One region of the Enterobacter sp. 3U4 genome, then DNA from elsewhere that is predicted to be linked to it. Evidence: predicted binding sites of a transcription regulator. Region 1 holds the regulator's gene; each other region holds the start of a gene.

Evidence for each region. The regulator LexA, encoded in region 1, represses DNA repair genes until DNA is damaged. The targets are predictions, from matches to a motif close to TNCTGTATGTACATACAGNA.
Region 2: the regulator LexA is predicted to act here: its motif matches at 1,901-1,920, upstream of dinB (DNA polymerase IV).
Region 3: the regulator LexA is predicted to act here: its motif matches at 3,027-3,046, upstream of metR (HTH-type transcriptional regulator MetR).
Region 4: the regulator LexA is predicted to act here: its motif matches at 3,659-3,678, upstream of RVY89_RS11525 (DNA translocase FtsK 4TM domain-containing protein).

Annotation. Positions count from the first base shown of each region.
Region 1 covers NZ_CP136665.1:3,724,661-3,730,289, forward strand. Annotated here, with positions in the region: gene RVY89_RS17775 (CsbD family protein) at 1-206, opposite strand, end outside; gene dinF (MATE family efflux transporter DinF) at 327-1,664, opposite strand; gene lexA (transcriptional repressor LexA) at 1,729-2,337, opposite strand; gene RVY89_RS17790 (diacylglycerol kinase) at 2,446-2,814, opposite strand; gene plsB (glycerol-3-phosphate 1-O-acyltransferase PlsB) at 2,969-5,389, shown strand; gene gntU (gluconate transporter) at 5,507-5,629, opposite strand, start outside.
Region 2 covers NZ_CP136665.1:3,048,646-3,054,274, forward strand. Annotated here, with positions in the region: gene pepD (cytosol nonspecific dipeptidase) at 1-748, shown strand, start outside; gene dinB (DNA polymerase IV) at 825-1,883, opposite strand; gene nqrM ((Na+)-NQR maturation NqrM) at 1,991-2,194, opposite strand; gene nqrF (NADH:ubiquinone reductase (Na(+)-transporting) subunit F) at 2,194-3,417, opposite strand; gene nqrE (NADH:ubiquinone reductase (Na(+)-transporting) subunit E) at 3,428-4,024, opposite strand; gene RVY89_RS14690 (NADH:ubiquinone reductase (Na(+)-transporting) subunit D) at 4,031-4,669, opposite strand; gene RVY89_RS14695 (Na(+)-translocating NADH-quinone reductase subunit C) at 4,662-5,456, opposite strand; gene RVY89_RS14700 (NADH:ubiquinone reductase (Na(+)-transporting) subunit B) at 5,449-5,629, opposite strand, start outside.
Region 3 covers NZ_CP136665.1:4,346,556-4,352,184, reverse strand. Annotated here, with positions in the region: gene RVY89_RS20690 (dienelactone hydrolase family protein) at 1-652, shown strand, start outside; gene metE (5-methyltetrahydropteroyltriglutamate--homocysteine S-methyltransferase) at 701-2,962, opposite strand; gene metR (HTH-type transcriptional regulator MetR) at 3,078-4,031, shown strand; gene RVY89_RS20675 (carboxylate/amino acid/amine transporter) at 3,919-4,818, opposite strand; gene yigL (sugar/pyridoxal phosphate phosphatase YigL) at 4,901-5,629, opposite strand, start outside.
Region 4 covers NZ_CP136665.1:2,404,591-2,410,219, forward strand. Annotated here, with positions in the region: gene RVY89_RS11525 (DNA translocase FtsK 4TM domain-containing protein) at 1-3,581, opposite strand, end outside; gene lrp (leucine-responsive transcriptional regulator Lrp) at 3,717-4,211, opposite strand; gene trxB (thioredoxin-disulfide reductase) at 4,755-5,629, shown strand, end outside.

The sequences.
Region 1 (5,629 bases):
CAGCGGTAGTCGTTACGGGTTTCCCAGTCTTTGACTTCGTTTTCCGCCTGATCTTTCGCGTAGCCGTAACGTTCCTGAATTTTACCGACAAGCTGATCGCGTTTACCTTCAATGACGGTCATATCGTCATCGGTCAGCTTACCCCACTTTTCTTTCGCTTTACCTTTGAACTGCTTCCAGTTGCCGCCGATTTCATCTTTATTCATCATCGTGTCCTCTTAGTTAAGCGTCGGGTCGTAACGTCCGTTACGTTCTTTTCTGCTGGACGTGATAATTATTGTAGTTAAGGATTCGGCAGTTGATTTCATATTCGGAATCTTTAACCGTCACGATATATCGTGACGTGAAGAGAACCAGGTATCGTTTTGCCAGTGGCGGTGCCAGATAAAAGCCAGCGATATCCCTCGCAGCGAGAGGAAAACGGCCAGGGCCAGCCACAAGCCGTGATTACCCAGCCAGGGAAGCGTTAGCAGCGTCAGGCCAAACCCTGCCGCTGCGACCGCCATGCTGTTGCGCATTTCAGCCCCGCGCGTCGCACCAATAAACATGCCGTCCAGCAGATAACACCAGACGCCGACCACCGGTAAGACGACTTGCCAGATGAGATAGTGGCTCGCCAGCTCGCGCAGCGCAGGAAGAGACGTAAGCAATGCAACGATCTGCTCACCAAAGCAGGCGTAAACCAGGCCGAACGCCAGCGCCACCAGCCCAGACTGACGGCAGGCTGCCCGCCAGACGTCCCGAAGCTGCCCGCTTTCGCGCGCGCCGTACGCCTGTCCGGAATGCGCTTCAACCGCATAGGCAAAACCGTCCAGCGCGTAGGCGGTAAAGGTCAGAAGCGTCATCAATACTGCATTGACCGCAACGATTTCTGGCCCCAGCCGAGCCCCGAAAACCGTCAGCGCGCCGAAGCAGAGCTGAAGCAGCAGCGAGCGCAGCATGATGTCACGATTGAGGGCCAGCAGCTTACGGATATTGCCGCGCCATGCGGTTTTGAGCTGCGCAAGGGAGATCCCGCGCATCGCCAGCACGCGCCAGACCATCCACAGACCAATGATAAAGGTTCCGTATTCGGCAATTGCCGTCGCCAGCGCCGCGCCCTGCACGTTCATATGCAGGCCCATTACCAGCCAGACATCCAGCACAATGTTGAGAAGGTTGCCTACCACCAGCAAAATCACTGGTGCACGGGCGTACTGCACGCCCAGTAGCCACCCGAGCAGAACCAGGTTAGCCAGCGAGGCGGGTGCGCTGAGCCAGCGGATTTCAAGGAAACGTCGCGCCTGCTCTAATACCGCCTCGCTGCCGCCAACAACATGGAGCGCAAGGTCGATCAGGGGAGTACGTAATAAAACGATTAACGCCCCCGCGCCAAGCGCGAGGATCAGCGGCTGCACCAGCGCGCGCGCCAGACGCAGCGGATCTTTTGCACCATAAGCCTGTGCCGTGAGCCCGGTGGTGCTCATGCGCAAAAAGAGCAGCAGCATAAACAGGAAGCTGGTTGCCGTCGCGCCAATCGCCACGCCGCCAAGATAAACAGGCGAATCAAGATGACCAATAACGGCAGTATCGACCAGACCCAGCAAGGGAACCGTAATATTGGAGAAGATCATCGGCAGAGCAAGACGCCACAATGCCTTATCGGATGCCGTCAGCAGTGACATGAAAAAATACCGGGAGTGGGGAATGAATCAGGCTACAGCGGTGCCATAGCCTGTCGGGAAGAGGTTACAGCCATTCACCGTTGCGGATCACCCCAACCGCCAGTCCTTCGATAGAGAAGTTCTGTTCGCGGAGATCGACCACAATGGGTGAAAACTCGCTGTTTTCAGGCAGCAACTGTACGCTGTTACCCTGTTTTTTCAGACGCTTAACCGTCACTTCGTCATCAATGCGCGCCACAACCACCTGGCCGTTTCGCACATCCTGCGTTTTGTGCACCGCAAGCAGATCGCCGTCAAGAATGCCGATGTCTTTCATCGACATACCGCTAACGCGCAGCAGGAAATCAGCGCTCGGTTTGAACATGCCAGGATCGACCTGGTAATGGCCTTCAATGTGCTGCTGAGCCAGTAAAGGCTCACCAGCAGCAACACGGCCTATCAGCGGAATGCCCGTCTCTTCTTCCACCAGCAGGCGGATGCCGCGTGACGCACCTGAAACAATCTCAATCACGCCTTTACGCGCCAGCGCTTTCAGGTGTTCTTCAGCAGCATTCGGAGAACGGAAGCCCAGACGCTGCGCGATTTCCGCACGCGTGGGTGGCATACCCGTCTGGCCGATATGATCCCGGATGAGATCAAACACCTCTTGTTGCCTGGTCGTTAACGCTTTCATTCCGCCCCCTGGGTGTATATACAGTTATGCTGTGAGTATATACAGTCAAAGGCGATTTTGGAACCAAAAACTGCACAAAAAACCAGGGACTTAATTATTCCTCGAGGCTCATCGGAAATGTGACCAAAGCAGCGTGACCCAGGTGATAACGGCAGTGATAATCGCCAGCAACACGGCAGCAGAGCCCATGTCTTTTGCGCGGCCAGAAAGCTCGTGGAAATCGGAACCAATGCGATCAACAACGGCTTCAATAGCGCTATTAAGAATTTCCACTATCATCACCAGAAGCACGGAACCGATAAGAAGTACGCGGGTAATAGCATCAACATCAAGGAAACAGGCGACGATCACCGCGATGATAGCGGCGACGCCCTCCTGGCGAAAGGCGGCTTCGTTGATCCACGCGGCACGGAAACCTTTCCATGAATAACCGGCGGCTTTGATGATACGCGTTAACCCAGTGGTATTATTGGCCATTAAAAGAACCTTTTATGAAAAAAAGCGTCAGTAACAGGAACTGTAGCGCGTTTCGCTACAGCCTGAAGTATGACGGGTAACAACAGAAATTTTGCGCGCTTTCTGTTATCCTTGCGCCGCAATTGCATTATTAACCAGAGGCTTTACATCGTTTATGTCCGGCTGGCCACGAATTTACTACAAATTACTTAATTTACCATTAAGCATCCTGGTAAAAAGCAAGTCTATCCCAGCAGAACCCGCGCTGGAATTGGGGCTCGATACGTCACGTCCCATTATGTACGTTTTGCCTTATAACTCGAAGGCTGACTTACTGACGCTTCGCGCCCAGTGTCTGGCGCATGATTTACCTGACCCGCTTGAACCGCTGGAAGTTGACGGTACATTGCTGCCGCGCTACGTGTTCATTCACGGTGGACCTCGCGTGTTTACCTATTACACGCCAAAAGAAGAGTCCATCAAGCTGTTCCACGACTATCTCGACCTGCACCGCAGCAATCCCGATCTGGATGTGCAGATGGTGCCGGTATCGGTGATGTTTGGTCGTCGTCCGGGCCGTGAAAAAGGTGAAGAGAATCCGCCGCTGCGCATGCTTAACGGCATCCAGAAGTTCTTCGCGGTCTCCTGGCTGGGACGCGACAGCTTCGTGCGTTTCTCCCCTTCCGTTTCGCTGCGTCGAATGGCGGACGAGCACGGCACGGACAAGATCATCGCGCAAAAACTGGCGCGCGTGGCGCGTATGCACTTCGCCCGTCAGCGCCTGGCTGCCGTAGGGCCGCGTCTCCCGGCGCGTCAGGATCTGTTCAACAAGCTGTTGGCATCCAAAGCGATTGCCCGCGCCGTTGAAGACGAAGCGCGCAGCAAGAAAATTTCGCATGAGAAAGCCCAGCAGAACGCCATTGCGCTGATGGAAGAGATTGCAGCGAACTTCTCCTACGAGATGATTCGCCTGTCCGATCGCATTCTCGGTTTTACCTGGAACCGCCTGTATCAGGGCATCAACGTTCATAACGCCGAGCGTGTACGCCAACTGGCGCATGATGGCCATGAGATTGTCTATGTTCCCTGCCACCGCAGCCACATGGACTACCTGCTCCTTTCCTACGTGCTCTATCACCAGGGGCTGGTACCGCCGCACATTGCTGCCGGTATCAACCTGAATTTCTGGCCAGCAGGTCCGATTTTCCGCCGCCTGGGCGCCTTCTTTATTCGTCGTACCTTCAAGGGCAACAAGCTCTACTCCACCGTGTTCCGCGAGTATCTGGGCGAGCTGTTTAGCCGCGGCTATTCCGTCGAGTACTTCGTTGAGGGCGGTCGTTCCCGTACCGGACGTCTGCTCGATCCGAAGACCGGCACGCTGTCGATGACCATCCAGGCGATGCTGCGCGGAGGAACCCGTCCCATCACGCTTGTGCCAATCTACATTGGCTATGAGCACGTGATGGAAGTGGGCACGTATGCCAAAGAGCTGCGCGGTGCGACCAAAGAGAAAGAGAGCCTGCCGCAGATGCTGCGCGGCCTGAGCAAGCTACGCAATCTCGGTCAGGGCTACGTGAACTTCGGCGAACCAATGCCGTTAATGACGTACCTGAACCATCACGTTCCCGAGTGGCGCGAATCCATCGATCCTATCGAGGCGATTCGCCCGGCCTGGCTGACGCCAACGGTCAACGGCATCGCGTCCGAGCTGATGGTGCGCATTAACAACGCCGGTGCGGCTAACGCCATGAACCTGTGCTGTACGGCTCTTCTGGCTTCGCGTCAGCGCTCGCTGACCCGTGAACAGCTCACGGAGCAGCTGGATTGCTATCTGGACATGATGCGCAACGTGCCGTATTCCGTTGATTCAACCGTGCCTTCTGCTACCGCCAGTGAGCTTATCGATCACGCGCTGCAGATGAACAAGTTTGAAGTCGAAAAGGACACGATCGGCGACATCATCATTCTGCCGCGCGAGCAGGCAGTTCTGATGACCTACTACCGCAACAACATCACCCATATGCTGATGCTGCCGTCGCTCATGGCGGCTATCATCACCCAGCATCGCCGTATCTCGCGTCAGGAACTATTGCGTCACGTTGAGACGCTCTATCCGATGCTGAAAGCGGAGCTGTTCCTGCGCTGGAGCAAAGATGAGCTGGCGGGCGAACTGGACAAACTGACGGAAGAGCTGCGTCGTCAGGGGTTGATCACCGTCTCAAACGACGAATTGCACATCAATCCGTCGCGTTCCCGTACCCTGCAACTGCTGGCGGCCGGTGCGCGCGAAACGCTGCAGCGCTACGCCATTACGTTCTGGCTGCTGAGTGCGAACCCGTCTATCAACCGCGGTACGCTTGAGAAAGAGAGCCGGACGCTGGCACAGCGCCTGTCCGTTCTGCACGGCATTAACGCCCCTGAATTCTTCGACAAAGCGGTCTTCAGTTCTCTGGTCCTGACGCTGCGTGACGAAGGTTTCATCAGCGATACGGGCGATGCCGAGCCGGAAGAGACGCTGAAGGTTTACCAGATGCTGGCTGAACTGATTACGTCGGATGTACGTTTGACGATTGAGAGCGCGACGCAGGGCGAGTGATGTGAAAAAGCCGGGTGGTGGTTTCACCTGACCCGGCCTGGTGTTCTGCATAATAAAAAGGCCCGGTAAGCGCTTACGCTACCGGGCCTTATTTTTAGCCTTGTTAAATCACCGCGTTTAGCTGAGCAGCGTAAAGGCAATCATCCCGACAATCGCACCCGTCGTGCCGAGGATGGTCTCCATCAGCGTCCAGGTTTTCAGGGTTTGCGCTTCGGTGGCGCCGGTAAATTTACCGAACAG
Region 2 (5,629 bases), 680 kb from region 1:
CCATGCGGCCGAGCTGGATCTGCGTCTGGTGGACTTCAACGGCGGTACCCTGCGCAACGCGATTCCGCGCGAAGCATTCACCACCGTAGCGGTTCCAGCGGCAAAAGCGGACGAGCTGAAAAAACTCTCCACCGTATACCTGGATATCCTGAAAAACGAACTGTCGGCGAAAGAGAAAAACCTGACCGTGGTGCTGGAATCTGTTTCTACAGATAAAGCCGCGCTGACCGCGCAGTCTCGTGACACCTTCGTTCAACTGCTGAACGCGACGCCAAACGGCGTGATCCGCAACTCTGACGTGGCGAAAGGCGTGGTGGAAACCTCACTGAACGTGGGCGTGGTGACCATGGGCGACGACAGCGCGGAGATCATCTGCCTGATCCGTTCCCTTATCGACAGCGGTAAAGAGTACGTGGTGAGCATGCTGGAATCTCTGGGTACGCTGGCGGGCGCGAAAACGTCAGCAAAAGGCAGCTACCCGGGCTGGCAGCCGGATGCAAGTTCTCCGGTGATGGCGCTGGTGCGTGAAACCTATCAGCGTCTGTTCAACAGCACGCCGAACATTCAGGTGATCCACGCGGGTCTGGAATGTGGTCTGTTCAAGAAACCGTATCCGGACATGGACATGGTTTCTATCGGGCCAACCATTACCGGTCCGCACTCGCCGGATGAGCAGGTTCATATCGAAAGCGTTGGTCACTACTGGACGCTGCTGACTGAACTGCTGAAGGCGATCCCTGCTAAGTAATTCCCTCACCCCAGCCCTCTCCCAAAGGGAGAGGGTGAAAAACGCAGGCCCGGTAAGCGTAGCGCTCCGGGCTTTTTTACAATCCCAATACCAGCTGCCGCTCTAACTGCGGATCCAGCAGCGTAACGTGCAATCCCACCAGCCTCACCCCTCGCCCGCCCCGGCGCTCTTCCCATGCCTTTTTTGCCGTCGCGATAAGATCGTCTTTATTCAGACGCGGCCAGACGTGTTCCTGCGTGGTCTGCTGGAAGTCGTTGAATTTGAGCTTGATGCCCTGTCGGGCGATGAGCAGGTCCGGCTTCACCTTGCTTAAGCGTCGTTCCAGCTCGGGGTAAAGCTGTTCCGTGATAATAGTTTCGCATTCAGACCAGTCATGAATATCTTCAATGAGGGTGCGCTCAACGCCGACGGATTTCCGCAGCCGTTCGCTGTTCACATCGCGATCGTCAATCCCCTGGCTGCGCTCCCACAGCACGCGGCCAAACTTTCCAAAGCGCTTAAGCAGCATGGCGAGATCGCTGCGCTGCACGTCTTCGCAGGTGCGTAACCCCATGCTTTCCAGCTTTGCGGCGGAAACTTTCCCCACGCCGGGGATTTTGCCGAGCGGCAGCGTTTTTAAAAATGCAGGCACCTCTTCCGGCGTGATGACGTACTGGCCGTTGGGCTTATTTAAATCCGAGGCAATTTTGGCAAGGAATTTAACGGGCGCGACGCCCGCAGACGCCGTCAGGTTCAGCTCGTTGAAAATCGTCTGGCGGATCTCCTGAGCCATCAGCGTGGCGGAGCCGTGGCAGTGCACGCTGTCGGTCACATCCAGATAGGCTTCGTCCAGCGACAGCGGCTCTATCAGAGAGGTATAGCGGGAGAAGATTTCCCGAATGTGAAGGGAAGCCTCTTTATAGGCTTCAAACCGGCCGGGCAGAAGCGTGAGATGAGGGCAAAGCTTTAAGGCCATCGCCGTCGGCATGGCGCTTCGCACGCCAAATTTGCGCGCAGGATAGTTGGCGGTGCTGATGACACCACGCTGAACGCGGCTGCCGCCAATGGCGATGGGAATTTCCCGCAGCGCCGGGTTGTCACGCATCTCCACTGCGGCAAAAAAGCAGTCCATATCAACATGGATTATTTTGCGCATAGTAAGCCCTCACTCATTACTGGATAAGTATACAGTAAATAAATGAGGATTGAGAAGTAGGCGTGAGAATTGTCGGGTGGCGGCTTTGCCTTACCCGACCTGGCAGATTAAATGATGCGCTGCTGCTCGCGCGCCATGCGTTTTTTGCGGGCGTCGCACGGTTCCGGGCAGTCGCAGACCTTCTCCATACCAATGGAGGAAATACCGCCGCAGCTGCCCTGAATGCTTTTCCGCTTAACGATCCAGCCTAACGACATGCCGAAGATGACAAGCACAAAAACCACAAAGGTTGCCAGAAAGGTCAGCATCATCAGCCTCCAAAGTCATCAAGCATGATGTTCTCATCTTCGACGCCGAGATCCTTCAGCATCTTAATCACGGCGGCGTTCATCATCGGCGGACCACACATATAGAACTCGCAGTCCTCGGGCGCCGGGTGCTGTTTGAGGTAGTTTTCATACAGCACGTTGTGGATGAACCCCGTGTAGCCCGTCCAGTTATCTTCCGGCTGCGGATCGGAGAGCGCAACGTGGAAGGTAAAATTCGGGTTTTCACGCGCCAGCTGTTCAAACTCGTCGTCGTAGAACATTTCGCGCAGCGAGCGCGCCCCGTACCAGAAGCTGATTTTACGCTTGCTGCCGAGCCGCTTGAGCTGGTCAAAAATGTGCGAGCGCATCGGGGCCATACCGGCACCGCCGCCGATAAAGACCATTTCCGCGTCGGTATCTTTCGCGAAGAACTCCCCGAACGGACCGGAGATGGTCACTTTATCTCCCGGCTTCAGGGACCAGATGTATGACGACATCACGCCCGGCGGCGCATCCGGGACATTCGGTGGCGGCGTGGCGATACGCACGTTGAGCATGATAATGCCCTTCTCTTCCGGGTAGTTGGCCATCGAGTAGGCGCGCAGCGTCGGCTCTTTTACCTTTGATACAAAGCGGAAGAGATTGAATTTATCCCAGTCGGCGCGGTATTCATCCGGCACGTCGAAGTCCGCATAGGCGACGGTATGCTCAGGACACTCAATCTGAATGTATCCTCCGGCGCGGAACGGAACATCTTCCCCTTCTGGCACCCGCAGCTTCAGCTCTTTAATAAAAGTGGCTTTGTTATCATTGGAGATAACCTCGCACTCCCATTTTTTGACGCCGAAGATCTCTTCCGGCAGCTCAATCTTCATGTTCTGACGCACTGCGACCTGGCAGGCCAGACGGCAGCCCTCTTTTGCCTCACGCTTAGTGATATGCGCCAGCTCGGTGGGCAGAATATCGCCGCCGCCCTCTTTTACCGTCACGCGGCACTGTCCGCAGGAGCCGCCGCCGCCGCAGGCTGAGGAGACAAAAATACCGTTCCCTGAGAGCGTGTTGAGCAGTTTGTCACCCGCAGGCGTGCGGATCTGATTCTGCGGATCGTCATTAATATCAATCACCACGTCGCCGGAATTCACCAGCTTCGCCCGCGCCGCCAGAATGAGTCCTGACAGCACCAGTACAATCAGCGTGAACATCACCACGCCAAGAATAATTTCCATCTGTTAGCCCTTATAGCTGCACACCGGAGAAGGACATAAAGCCCAGCGCCATCAGACCGGTGGTGATAAAGGTGATCCCTAAGCCGCGCAGACCCGCAGGCACGTTGGCATATTTCATTTTCTCGCGGATCCCCGCCATGGTGACAATCGCCAGCATCCAGCCGATGCCGGAACCAAACCCGTACACCACGGATTCACTGAAGTTGTAATCACGCTGAACCATAAACGAGACGCCGCCAAAGATGGCGCAGTTCACCGCGATCAGCGGCAGGAAGATCCCCAGCGCGTTGTACAGCGACGGGAAGTACTTATCGAGGATCATCTCGAGTATTTGCACCAGCGCCGCGATCACCCCGATAAAGGTGATGAAGTTCAGGAAGCTGAGATCAACCCCTTCCACCAGCGCGCCGTCCCGCAGCACGAAGTTGTACACCAGATTGTTAATCGGAACCGAAAGCCCCAACACAACGGTGACCGCGATACCGAGACCAAATGCCGTCGACACTTTTTTGGAAACCGCAAGGAACGTACACATGCCGAGGAAAAACGCGAGCGCCATGTTTTCAACAAACACCGCGCGCACAAACAAACTCAGGTAATGAGCCATTGTCGGTTACTCCTTTTCCTGCTGCTCTGGTCTCAACGTACGAATCAGCCAGATCAGCAAACCGATAATGAAAAATGCGCTAGGGGCCAGCAGGAACAGGCCGTTTGGCAGATACCAGCCGCCGTTTTGCACCGTGTCCAGCACCGTGATCCCAAACAGCTTGCCGCTGCCAATCAGCTCGCGCAGGAACCCCACGGTAAGCAGGATCGCGCCGTAGCCCAGTCCATTGCCGATACCGTCCATAAAGCTCGCCAGCGGCGGCATTTTCATAGCGTAGGCTTCCGCACGCCCCATGACGATACAGTTGGTGATGATCAGCCCGACAAACACCGAGAGCTGTTTGGAGGTTTCATAGGCGAAGGCGCGCAGCAGCTGATCGACCACGATCACCAGCGAGGCGATGATCGCCATCTGCACGATGATCCTCACGCTGTTGGGAATGTGGTGGCGGATCATCGAGATAAACATGCTCGAAAACGCCGTGACCAGCGTGACCGCCAGCGTCATCACCACCGCCGTTTCCAGCTTGGTCGTCACCGCCAGGGCTGAACAGACGCCCAGCACCTGCAGCGTGATCGGGTTATTGGCGAGCAGTGGGCCAATGAGCACCTTTTTGACTTCTTTCAGTTCACCGGTATCAGCCATTGTTCAGCGCTCCTTCACGTACGTTTTTCAGGAAAGGACCAAAGCCCAGCTCGCCCATCCAGAAATCAAAACTGTGCTGCACGCCTTTTGAGGTGAGCGTGGCGCCGGAGAGCCCGTCAACGGCGTAGTCGTCACCGGGACGTGCCGCCCCTTTCATCACCTTCAGCGCAGGCAGACCGTTATCGTCGAGCACTTTCTTACCGACAAACTGTGCCCGCCAGTTAGGGTTTTCCACTTCGCCACCCAGCCCCGGCGTTTCGCCCTGGTCGTAATACGTAATGCCTTTGACCGTGCGGCCATCCGTATCCAGTGCCACAAAGGCATACATCATTGACCACAGCCCGTTACCGTAAATAGGCACTACCACTTCCTGAATGCGTTTTTGGGGATCGCGAACCAGATAGATTTCGGCCAGATTGCTGCGACGCTTAATCCCGGCGGGATCTTGCGATGCTTCGAGCGTCAGGCTCATCTGCGGATCTTTCAGCGCTAGCGCCTGGTTGAAGGTTGCCGGGTCTTTATCCAGCAGCTGACCGGTTTTTAAATCCACCAGACGCGCGGAAATACGTTCGGCAAAGACGGCCGAAACGTCGTCTGCGCTCATCCCCTCCTGCATCAGCCCGGCCACGGCCAGAATGTTGCGCTGTTTATCCAGGGCACGTTGCTCCTGCTGCAGGGGTTTTAACCCCACGGCAGAACCGGCCACGACAATGGAGCAGACCAGACAGAGCACCAGCACCACCAGCAGCGTTTTGCTGATGCTGTCGTTATTTTTTACTTCAGCCACGCGCCTTCCTCCGCTTGATGTTGGCCCGCACCACCAGGTAATCGAAGAGTGGCGCAAACAGATTGGCAAACAGAATCGCCAGCATCATCCCCTCCGGATACGCCGGGTTGACCACGCGGATCAGGACACACATCGCGCCAATGAGCACGCCATAGCTCCATTTACCTTTATCG
Region 3 (5,629 bases), 620 kb from region 1:
CCCGCTGCCCATCGTGATTGTGATTCAGGAGATATTTGGTGTTCACGAACACATTCGCGACCTCTGCCGCCGGCTGGCGCTGGAAGGGTATCTGGCCGTTGCGCCAGAGCTCTACTTCCGTCAGGGCGATCCGAACGACTACAGCGATATTCCCACCTTGCTCAGCAACCTGGTCAGCAAAGTCCCGGACGCGCAGGTGCTGGCCGATCTCGACCACGTCGCGAGCTGGGCGGCGCGCAACGGCGGGGATCCGCATCGTCTGCTGGTCACCGGTTTCTGCTGGGGCGGACGCATTAGCTGGCTGTATGCGGCGCATAACCCGCAGCTCAAAGCCGCTGTCGCCTGGTACGGAAAACTGGTAGGTGAAAAAACGCTGAATTCACCGAAACATCCGGTTGATATCGCCACCGAGTTGAATGCCCCCGTGTTAGGGCTTTACGGCGGTCAGGACACCGGTATTTCGCTGGATTCGGTAGAGACCATGCGCCATGCGCTCCGTGCGGCAAATGCGAAGGCGGAGATTGTGGTCTACCCGGATGCCGGGCATGCGTTTAACGCCGATTATCGTCCGAGCTATCACGCGGAATCGGCCAAAGACGGCTGGCAGAGGATGCTGGGGTGGTTTAGCCAGTACGGCAGTAAGAAAGCGTAATAACAAAAAAGCCCGGTGGCGGCTACGCCTTACCGGGCCATCCAGCACCTACGCCTGACGCAAATTCTGCGCCGCTTTTACCATGTTGGCGAGCGCGGCGCGCGTCTCCGGCCAGCCGCGGGTTTTCAGGCCGCAGTCCGGGTTCACCCACAGACGTTCCGCCGGAATGCGCTGGGCCGCTTTTTTCAACAGGGCTTCAATCCACTCCACGCTCGGCACGTTCGGGGAGTGAATGTCGTACACGCCCGGCCCGATTTCATTCGGGTAGTCGAACTCTTCAAACGACTCCAGCAGCTCCATGTCTGAGCGCGATGTCTCGATGGTGATTACGTCGGCGTCCAGCGCGGCAATCGAATCCATGATGTCGTTAAATTCGCAGTAACACATGTGGGTGTGGATCTGGGTGTCGTCCTTCGCCACCGCGGCGTTGATGCGGAACGCCTCCACGCCCCATTGCAGGTAAGCATCCCAGTCGCTACGGCGCAGCGGCAAGCCTTCGCGCAGGGCCGGTTCGTCAATCTGAATAATACCAATGCCTGCGGCTTCCAAATCCGCCACTTCATCACGCAGCGCCAGCGCGATTTGCTTCGCAATAGTTTCACGGGTCACGTCTTCGCGCGGGAAGGACCAGCAAAGAATCGTCACCGGACCGGTAAGCATGCCTTTTACCGGCTTGTCGGTCAGGGACTGCGCGTATTTTGCCCACTCCACGGTGATCGCTTCCGGACGGCTGACGTCGCCGATCACCACCGGCGGCTTCACGCAGCGGGAGCCGTAGCTCTGCACCCAGCCGTTCTGTGTAAAGACGAAGCCGTCAAGGTGCTCACCGAAGTATTCCACCATGTCGTTACGCTCGGCCTCACCGTGCACCAGCACGTCCAGCCCCAGCCGCTCCTGCTCGATAATCGCCTGCTTGATGTGTTCGGCGATACCGGTGCGGTAGTGATTCGCATCCAGGTTGCCCTTTTTGAAGTCCAGACGCAGGCCGCGGATTTCGGTGGTTTGCGGGAAGGAACCAATGGTAGTGGTCGGCCACGCAGGCAGGTTGAAGCGGGCACGCTGCGCTTCGGCGCGCACCTCATACGGACTCTTACGCTGGCTGTCCTGGGCGGTGATGGCCGCCAGGCGTTTTTCCACCGCCGGATTGTGCACGCGTGCCGAGTGACGACGCGCCTGGATCGGGGCGCTCCATTCGGTAATCGCCGCCGTGTCGCCGCTGTTCAGCGCGTCGCGCAGCAGCGTCAGCTCTTCGCATTTTTGCAGGGCGAAGGCAAACCAGCTTTTCACCTCGGCATCCAGGCGGGTCTCCACGCTCAGATCGATCGGGCTGTGCAGCAGGGAACAGGAAGAGGCCACCCATAGCTCACGTTTGCCGACGATGTCTTTTATTTGTGCGTATTTCTCGGTGAGATCGGCACGCCAGACGTTTCGACCGTTAATCAGGCCAGCGGACAGCAGCCAGTCTGCGGGCAGGCGCTTGTGCAGCTCCAGCACATCATCTTTACCGTGTACAAAGTCTACATGCAGGCCCTGCACCGGCAGCGCGGTAATAGTGTTCAGGTTCGGCGTCACGCCTTCAAAATAGGTCGTCAGCAAGAGTTTTACCTGACCGGTGAGCGCGTCATACGCCGGTTTGAAGGCATCGAGCCATGCCTGCGGCAGTTCGAGCACCAGCGCGGGTTCGTCGATTTGCACCCACTGAATGCCGCGTTTGCCCAGCTCAATCAGCACCTGTTTGTAGACCGGCAGAATATCCTTCAGAAGGCTGAGTCGGTCAAACGACTCGCCTTTTACTTTGCCCAGCCACAGGTACGTCACCGGCCCAAGCAGCACGGGTTTCACCTGGTGGCCCTGCGCCAGCGCTTCGTCCACTTCATCCAGAAGCTGCGTCCAGGTCAGTTTAAACTGCTGGCCTTTTACGAACTCCGGCACCATATAGTGATAGTTAGTGTTAAACCACTTAGTCATTTCCGCCGCTGCCGCTGGCTCACCCGTTGGCGCACGGCCACGGCCGATGCGGAACAGGGTATCGATATCTACCGATCCATCTTTGTTCTGATGACGAGCCGGCACGTTGCCAAGCAGCAGGCTGGTCGTCAGAACATGGTCGTACCAGGCGAAATCGCCCACCGGCAGCAGGTCAATGCCCGCCTGTTTTTGCTGCTCCCAGTGACGGGCGCGCAGCTCGCGTCCCACCGCCAGCAGTTCTTCGCGGGTTGCGTTCCCAGCCCAGTAGCTTTCTTGCGCTTTTTTCAGCTCGCGACGCAGGCCAACGCGAGGGAAACCGAGAGTGTGATTGCGGATTGTCATGGTGTACCCCTTGTGAAATTCGTTATTTAGACGTCCAGATGTTTACACTTCTATAATTGGCAGGTACTGTATATTCCTCAAGCGCAAAATGTTCATGGCGAAGTGAAGGACTTTCATGATCGAGATAAAACACCTGAAAACGCTACAAGCGTTGCGGAACTGCGGCTCGCTCGCGGCGGCGGCGGCCACGCTGCACCAGACCCAGTCCGCCCTTTCTCACCAGTTCAGCGATCTGGAACAACGCCTCGGCTTCCGTCTTTTTGTGCGTAAGAGCCAGCCGCTGCGCTTTACGCCCCAGGGCGAGATCCTGTTGCAGCTGGCGAATCAGGTCCTGCCGCAGATCGCCAGCGCGCTGCAGGCGTGTAACGAACCGCAGCAGACAACGCTGCGTATCGCCATTGAGTGCCATAGCTGTATTCAGTGGCTGACCCCCGCGCTTGAGAACTTCCGCCAGAAGTGGCCGCAGGTGGAGATGGACTTTAAATCCGGCGTGACCTTTGACCCGCAGCCCTCGCTGCAGCAGGGCGAGCTGGATCTGGTGATGACGTCCGATATTCTGCCGCGCAGTGGCCTGCATTATTCGCCGATGTTTGATTATGAAGTGCGCCTGGTGCTGGCGCCGGACCACCCGCTGGCGGCCAAAACGCGCATCACGCCGGAAGACCTGGCGACGGAAACGCTGCTGATTTATCCGGTCCAGCGCAGTCGTCTGGATATCTGGCGCCACTTCCTGCAGCCCGCGGGCATTAGCCCACAGCTGAAAAGCGTGGATAACACCCTGCTGTTGATTCAGATGGTGGCGGCCAGAATGGGTATCGCGGCGCTGCCGCACTGGGTGGTAGAGAGCTTTGAACGCCAGGGTCTGGTGGTGACCAAAACCCTGGGTGAAGGACTGTGGAGCCGACTGTACGCCGCCGTGCGCGATGGCGAGCAGCGTCAGCCGATTACGGAGGCGTTTATTCGCTCAGCGCGGAACCACGCGTGCGACCACCTTCCGTTTGTGCGGAGCGCGGAGCGACCCAGCGGCGATGGACCCACAGCGAAGCCAGGATCACCGCTCCCCCAATAAGGAAGCTTGGCCAGTGAGGCTGTTGCTGCCAGATGGCGAGGTTGACCAACAGCCCAGCCGGGACATGCACGTTGTTCATGATCCCCAGCGTACCGGCGTCGACCTGCGTCGCGCCGTAGTTCCACATGAAGTACCCCAGCCCTGACGCCACCACGCCCAGCCAGACCAGAACGCCCCACTGCACGGTGGTTGTCGGCAGTTTTTGCGGGTTACCGAGCATAAACCACGCCGCCACCGCGACAATCGCGGCTCCCATGTAGAACCAGGCGAACGCATTATGCTGCGGCATCGGACGGGTTTCCATCAGGCGTTTGTAGCCCACCATGCCGATGGCGAAACTGATGTTGGCGAGCTGGACGAACATCAGCCCGGTCCAGAAGTGATCGCTCACTTTGTCGTAGCGAATAATCGCCGCGCCGATCACCGCCAGCGCCGCGCTCAGCAGGTATCCCCAGCGAAGACGGCGTTTACTCAGCAGATCGTATATCAGCGTGATGTAGAGCGGCGTCAGTACGGTAAAGAGCAGGAATTCCGAGACGGACAGATAGACGTAAGCCCGGAAGCTGAACAAGTACATGATGCCGAGCTGCATCGCCCCCACCAGCATGTACAGCACGATCGTTTTCAGCGACTGTCCGCGCGTGCGCAGAAACGGCAGGAATACCAGCGCCGCCAATCCCACGCGCATCAGCACCGAGAAGTAGCTGTCGACTGAACCGGCAAGGTATTCGCCAATCAGGCTAAAGGAGAAGGCCCACAGGATAGTGGTGATAATGAGTAGCGCCACAATGCTTGTCTCTCAGAAAGAAGGAGAGGCATTGTAGCGAACTCTTTAGTTGACATCTGAGCAATAAACAATCAAATGAAGATTATTCAAGGAACAGCTTGCGCAGGTATTTCGGTACCGCGTTGTCAGCGTTAGAACCAATCACCTCCAGCTCCGGGTGCAGATCTTTCAGACGCTGATGTGCGTTCTGCATGATGCAGCCCTTGCCCGCCATCGACAGCATTTCGGCATCGTTCATGCCGTCACCAAAGGCGATACAGTCTTTAAGCTCGAAGCCCAGACGTTTCGCGACCGCTTCCAGGGCGTGGCCTTTGGAGACGCCACCCGCCATTACTTCCAGACAGGTGAGCGTTGAGAAGCTCACGTTGACGCGATCGCCCCAGCGGGCGTTAATCGCCTGTTCCAGCGGGAGCAGCTCTTCATGGCTATCACAGGTGAAGAACACCTTGCTGATCCCCTCCGGCTCAAGCAGACCCGGTTCGTACAGGGAGTAGTTGAATACCGCTTCCTTGAAGAAACGCATTTCATCCGGGCGGTGGCGGTTCATAAACCAGTCGTCGTCACGGTAAACGTTCGTGACGATAGCCGGATTATTGTGCACCACGCCAAACAGATCGGCGGCAATATCGCGATCCAGATTGTGAGTAAAGATCAGGTTGCCGTCGGTATCATGCACGCGAGCACCGTTGGAGGTGATCATGTACGATTTGATCTCAAGATTATCGCGGATCTGCCCCACGTCCACGTGGTGGCGGCCGGTGGCGAACACAAAGTTCACGCCTCGGGCAGTCAGGAGTTTTAATGTCTCTTT
Region 4 (5,629 bases), 1.3 Mb from region 1:
AACTGACGCTGCACGCCAGAGATGGACGCTTTGCGTTTTTCGGTAACGAAGTTAACCGCCTGGTCGAATAACGGATCCAGTTCTTCGCCGCCGTCGAAGCCACCGCCACCGCCTTCGCTTTCCGTGTCGCTGGTAATACCGTCAACGTATTGCGGACGACCGCGCGCTTTCCAGTCCTGCACGACGGCATGAACTTCCTCATCGCGAACGAACGCCCCGTGGACACGCACCGGAGAGGTGGAATTCGGGCCGGAATAGAGCATGTCACCCATACCCAGCAGCGACTCTGCGCCGCCCTGATCAAGAATGGTACGGGAGTCAATTTTACTTGATACGGTAAACGCGATACGCGTCGGAATGTTCGCTTTGATAAGACCAGTGATAACGTCCACGGAAGGACGCTGGGTCGCAAGCACAAGGTGAATACCGGCCGCACGCGCTTTCTGCGCCAGACGGGCAATCAACTCTTCCACTTTCTTACCGACGGTCATCATCAGGTCAGCGAATTCATCGACCAGCACGACGATATAAGGCAGTTTTTCCAGCACCGGATGCTGGGCATCCATGCTGTCACCCGGCTTCCAGTAAGGATCCGGAATCGGACGTCCCATGCGTACCGCCTGGGCGATTTTCTCGTTATAACCGGCCAGGTTACGCACGCCCAGCGCAGACATCAGCTTGTAGCGGCGTTCCATCTCATTGACGCTCCAGCGCAGGGCGTTGGCGGCGTCTTTCATGTCGGTCACAACTTCGGTCAGCAGATGCGGAATGCCTTCGTAGACCGACAGTTCGAGCATTTTCGGGTCGATCATGATGAAACGCACATCTTCCGGCTGCGCTTTATACAGCATGCTGAGGATCATGGCGTTCACCCCGACTGACTTACCGGAACCGGTAGTACCCGCGACCAGCAGGTGAGGCATTTTTGCGAGGTCTGCCACGACCGGATCGCCCGCGATATCTTTACCCAGCACCACGGTCAGCGGAGATGGGTTATCGCGGAACTTGGTGTTATCCAGCACTTCACGCAGGTAGACGGTCTGACGTTTCTTGTTCGGCAGCTCAAGGCCAACGTAAGGTTTGCCCGGAATCACTTCCACCACACGTACCGCAACGGTCGAGAGAGAACGCGCCAGGTCGCGGGATAGGTTAGAAATACGCGCCGCTTTAACGCCCGGTGCCAGGTTCAGTTCAAAACGGGTGATCACCGGACCCGGTGAGTAGTTCACCACGTCCGCCTTGATGCGGAAATCAGCCAGACGGGCTTCAACCAGACGCGCCATCTGCTCCAGTGCGAAGGTATCAACCGGTTCCACTTCTGACGGCGGCGGCGTTAACAGATCCAGAGACGGCAGCGGCGTGCTTGGACGCTGCAGCGGACGGCTGTCACCGTTACGCATCAGCAGCGGGTGAATCAGGCTCTCCTGCGGCTGAGGCGCAGGCTGCTGGAACTGCGGCGGCTGTGGTGGCTGTGGTGGCTGCTGCGGTTGCGCGTACGGCTGCTGAACAGGTTGTTGCGGCTGCACATAGCCCTGTGGTGCTGGCTGCTGGCGTACAGGCTCTGCTTCCGGCATCACGCTCGGGGTAAATAAAGGCTCGCTCGGGCCATCATCCACCAGATCCTTCATGGGTGAGAATTCAAAATCAGACAGCGAGAACGGATTTGCACCAGCCGGTTGTTCACCTGAATAGCGCTGCTGCTGGGTGGCGGCGAACTGGCGCGCTAATTCCGCTTCTGCTGCGTCATCTTCGTCTTCAAGCAGCGGTTCATCGTGTTGATATTCTTCACCGTAGCGTTGATTCTGCTGCGCGGCGAACTGACGGGCCAGCTCATCCTGCTGCATTTCATCGGCGTCATCTTCGTACTCAGGCTCGCGCGCTTTTTCTTCGGCCATACGCTGGGAAGGCAGCTTGATACCATAAGAGGCAAGTTCACGGCGGGTTGGTACGCGAACGCGGTTAGGACGAGGCAGCTGTGGACCAATCCCCTCCTTCACCTGAGGACGTGGCGTCCCTCCGGTTGCCAGGCTAAAGACAGGTGCAGCCACTGCAGCGGCCGCGGTAGCCTGCTTCACGCTTTCCGCTACGGGTGCAACAGCAGGTGTCGGGTCGACCGGTGGAACGGAAACAGAAGGCGCTTTCGCAATTGGCTCCTGCACCGGTTCAGGTACAGGCTGATACCAGGCAGCAAGCTGCTCGCGTTCACGCGCACGACGCTCTTCGACTTCTTCAAAATAATACATTGGTGGACGAGAGGGTTTTACCTCTTCCACGATTTCAGGTTCAGGCTGCGGCTCTACATAAGGCTGCACGGGTTCAACCGGTTCAGGCGCATATTCCTGATAAGGTTGGGCCACAGGCTGTTCATAGTGCGGGTAATCTTGCGGCTCATACGCAGGCTGCGGCGGCTGATAAGGCTGCTGCCACTGCTCCTGCTGCACGGGGATGTAGCTTTCAGGTTCAGGCGCGATAACAGGCTCCGGCGTATGAACGCCTGGCGCAGTTTGCCAGTCAACCTGAGGCTGCTGAATAACGGATTCCGGCGGCGAAACCGGCGCGGATGGCATCACTGCATCGACTGGCGCGGCATACGCCTGCGCAGCGGTCGTCGCGGCTGCGGCTGCCGCAACCGGCTCGGTAACCGAGTGGCCATTTAACAGCGGATCGTATTCGTCGAAGTCACCAGGCGTGGCCCGGCTGCCGGAGAAGAGCACATCGTCAGGATCGACTGCGACACCCGCAGCACGATACGCCACCTGCTCGTCTTCATCCATGCGTTTACCGGAGAAGAGCGCCGCATCGGTTTTACGGCCCAGGGGGTTGGCAAATTTCTCAGCAACACGCTGACGACGCGCCAGCGCACCGCGCAGAATACGCGCACGACGAGACTCGCGATGCTGCACAGGTGCGTTATCTTCCTCTTCTTCTTCGTACTCGTCTTCATCAACCCACGTATCGTCACGGCGGGTACGGTTGCTGGCGAAGGTCAGAATAGTGAGGATAAAACTACCAATTTTCTCGGCAATGCTAACCCAGGACCAGCCGGTAAACAGCGTTAGCCCGGCCGCCCAAATGCACAGCAACGCCAGCGTGCCCCCGCTGCTGTGTAGCATAGGCTGCAGCGCAGAACTGAGTAAGCTGCCGATCACCCCGCCAGAGGCGAAGTACCAGATATCATCCGCATTGATTGCCGCCAGCCCGCACGAGGTGAGGATCAGCGCCAGCGCGCCAATCAGGCGCAGCGATACGGCAAAATAGTCGATGTAATCATCGTTCTGACGATGACGCCATGCAAACCAGCATCCGCCAATGATAATGACGGGAAGGGTGTAGGCCATCACACCGAAAATGAAGAACAGCGTGTCCGCAAGCCAGGCACCGGGGACACCGCCTAAATTATGGATAGGCTCATGCCATGCAGTTTGTGACCAGCTGGGATCTGAGGGGTTGAAACTGAGTAAGGCAGCCATCAGCCAGACGGCAAAAAGGGCAATAACAATCAGCAAAGCCTCGAGGAGACGACGTCCGCTGCTTAGCTTCGATAGTGTGACTTCTTTGTCTTCAGTGTATTCCTGGCTCAAAAAAGGCTCTCCAGGTATCAGGCATTTCCTGCCTTTTTGCTAAAACGGACAACAGCGCCGGGACTCCCCGGCACTGTTGCTGTATGGATTAACAGGAGTGTAATCAAACTACGCTGATTTTGCACCTGTTCCGTGTTAGCGCGTCTTAATAACCAGACGATTGCTCTGTTTGACCTCTTCCATCACCACATAGGTACGGGTGTCGTTCACGCCTGGCAGACGCAGCAGGGTTTCCCCCAGAAGCTTACGGTAGGCGGACATATCAGGCACACGGGTTTTCAACAGGTAGTCGAAATCACCGGACACCAGGTGACACTCTTGAATTTCTTCAAGTTTTTGTACAGCGGCGTTAAATTGCTCAAACACATCCGGCGCACCACGATTCAGAGTAATCTCAACAAATACCAGAAGTGAGGCATCCAGATAATGCGGGTTCAGCAGAGCCGTATAGCCCTGAATGAAACCCTGTCTTTCCAGTCGGCGCACACGCTCAAGGCACGGCGTCGGGGAAAGTCCCACACGTTTTGAAAGCTCGACGTTGGAAATACGCCCATCCTTTTGCAATTCATTAAGAATGTTACGATCGATACGGTCGAGATCTTTGCCAGGGCGCTTCTTGCTATCTACCATTATTATTGTCTCTCTGTATTCCTTCCCTACTCCTGCCTGGACCCTGTGCACATCACTGTTCAGAGCCTGTACCCGTTAGTCATCACATCGCCTGATTATGTTATAGACGCGATGCGGATTCGGGTTCTGTTGGTAAGAAGACCGTTGCCCGAAGGCAGTCACCGACATCACGTATGGCGTCTGTCCACGCCATGCGTAGATTTCACTGACCCGGTAAAAATGGCATTTACGTGCATGCCTATGCGGCATACGGTTAACGCGGTTTTTTTTCTTCCTTGAATGTTTTCGCAAAAGCGCAGGGGATTGTCAAAGCAAAACATCTTTTTTTAGTACAACATGCCGGATATTCATTGCGGCAGGGTATTAATCCTCATTTTATTGCCTTACAAACGACCGCTTTTCTGGAAAAATGTGATGTTATAGCGCCTCATTCATCGTCCGTGGCTATTACACAGATTGATATCAAAATTGCTGTGCTCTTTTTTTACGGCAACAAATTCCCTACAATCCAGCCAAATGTCTGCCAACAACAATGGGGATCTCATGGGCACGGCCAAACACAGTAAGCTGCTAATCCTTGGTTCTGGACCTGCGGGATATACCGCAGCGGTCTATGCTGCACGCGCTAACCTGCACCCGGTACTTATCACCGGTATGGAAAAAGGCGGTCAGCTGACCACCACCACCGAAGTGGAAAACTGGCCAGGGGACCCGAACGACCTGACCGGGCCGCTGCTGATGGAACGTATGCACGAGCATGCCGCCAAATTCGAAACCGAAATTCTGTTCGACCACATTAATAAGGTCGATCTGCAGAACCGTCCGTTCCGCCTGACGGGCGACAGCGGCGAATACACCTGCGACGCGCTGATCGTCGCCACCGGTGCCTCTGCCCGTTACCTCGGTCTGCCATCTGAAGAAGCGTTCAAAGGCCGCGGCGTCTCTGCCTGCGCAACCTGCGACGGTTTCTTCTACCGCAATCAGAAAGTCGCGGTCATCGGCGGCGGCAACACCGCTGTGGAAGAAGCACTCTACCTGGCGAACATTGCCTCTGAAGTGCACCTGATTCACCGTCGCGAAACCTTCCGCGCAGAAAAGATCCTGATCAAACGTCTGATGGATAAAGTGGCAAGTGGCAACATCGTGCTGCATACCAACCGCACCCTGGAAGAGGTGACAGGCGACCAGATGGGCGTTGCCGGTCTGCGTATCCGTGATACCCAGAACACCGATAACGTCGAAACGCTGGAAGTGGCGGGTCTGTTTGTGGCCATCGGTCACAGCCCGAACACCGCAATCTTCGACGGTCAGCTGGAGCTGGAAAACGGCTACATCAAAGTGCAGTCCGGCATTCACGGTAATGCGACTCAAACCAGCATCCCGGGCGTATTCGCGGCCGGCGACGTGATGGATCACAT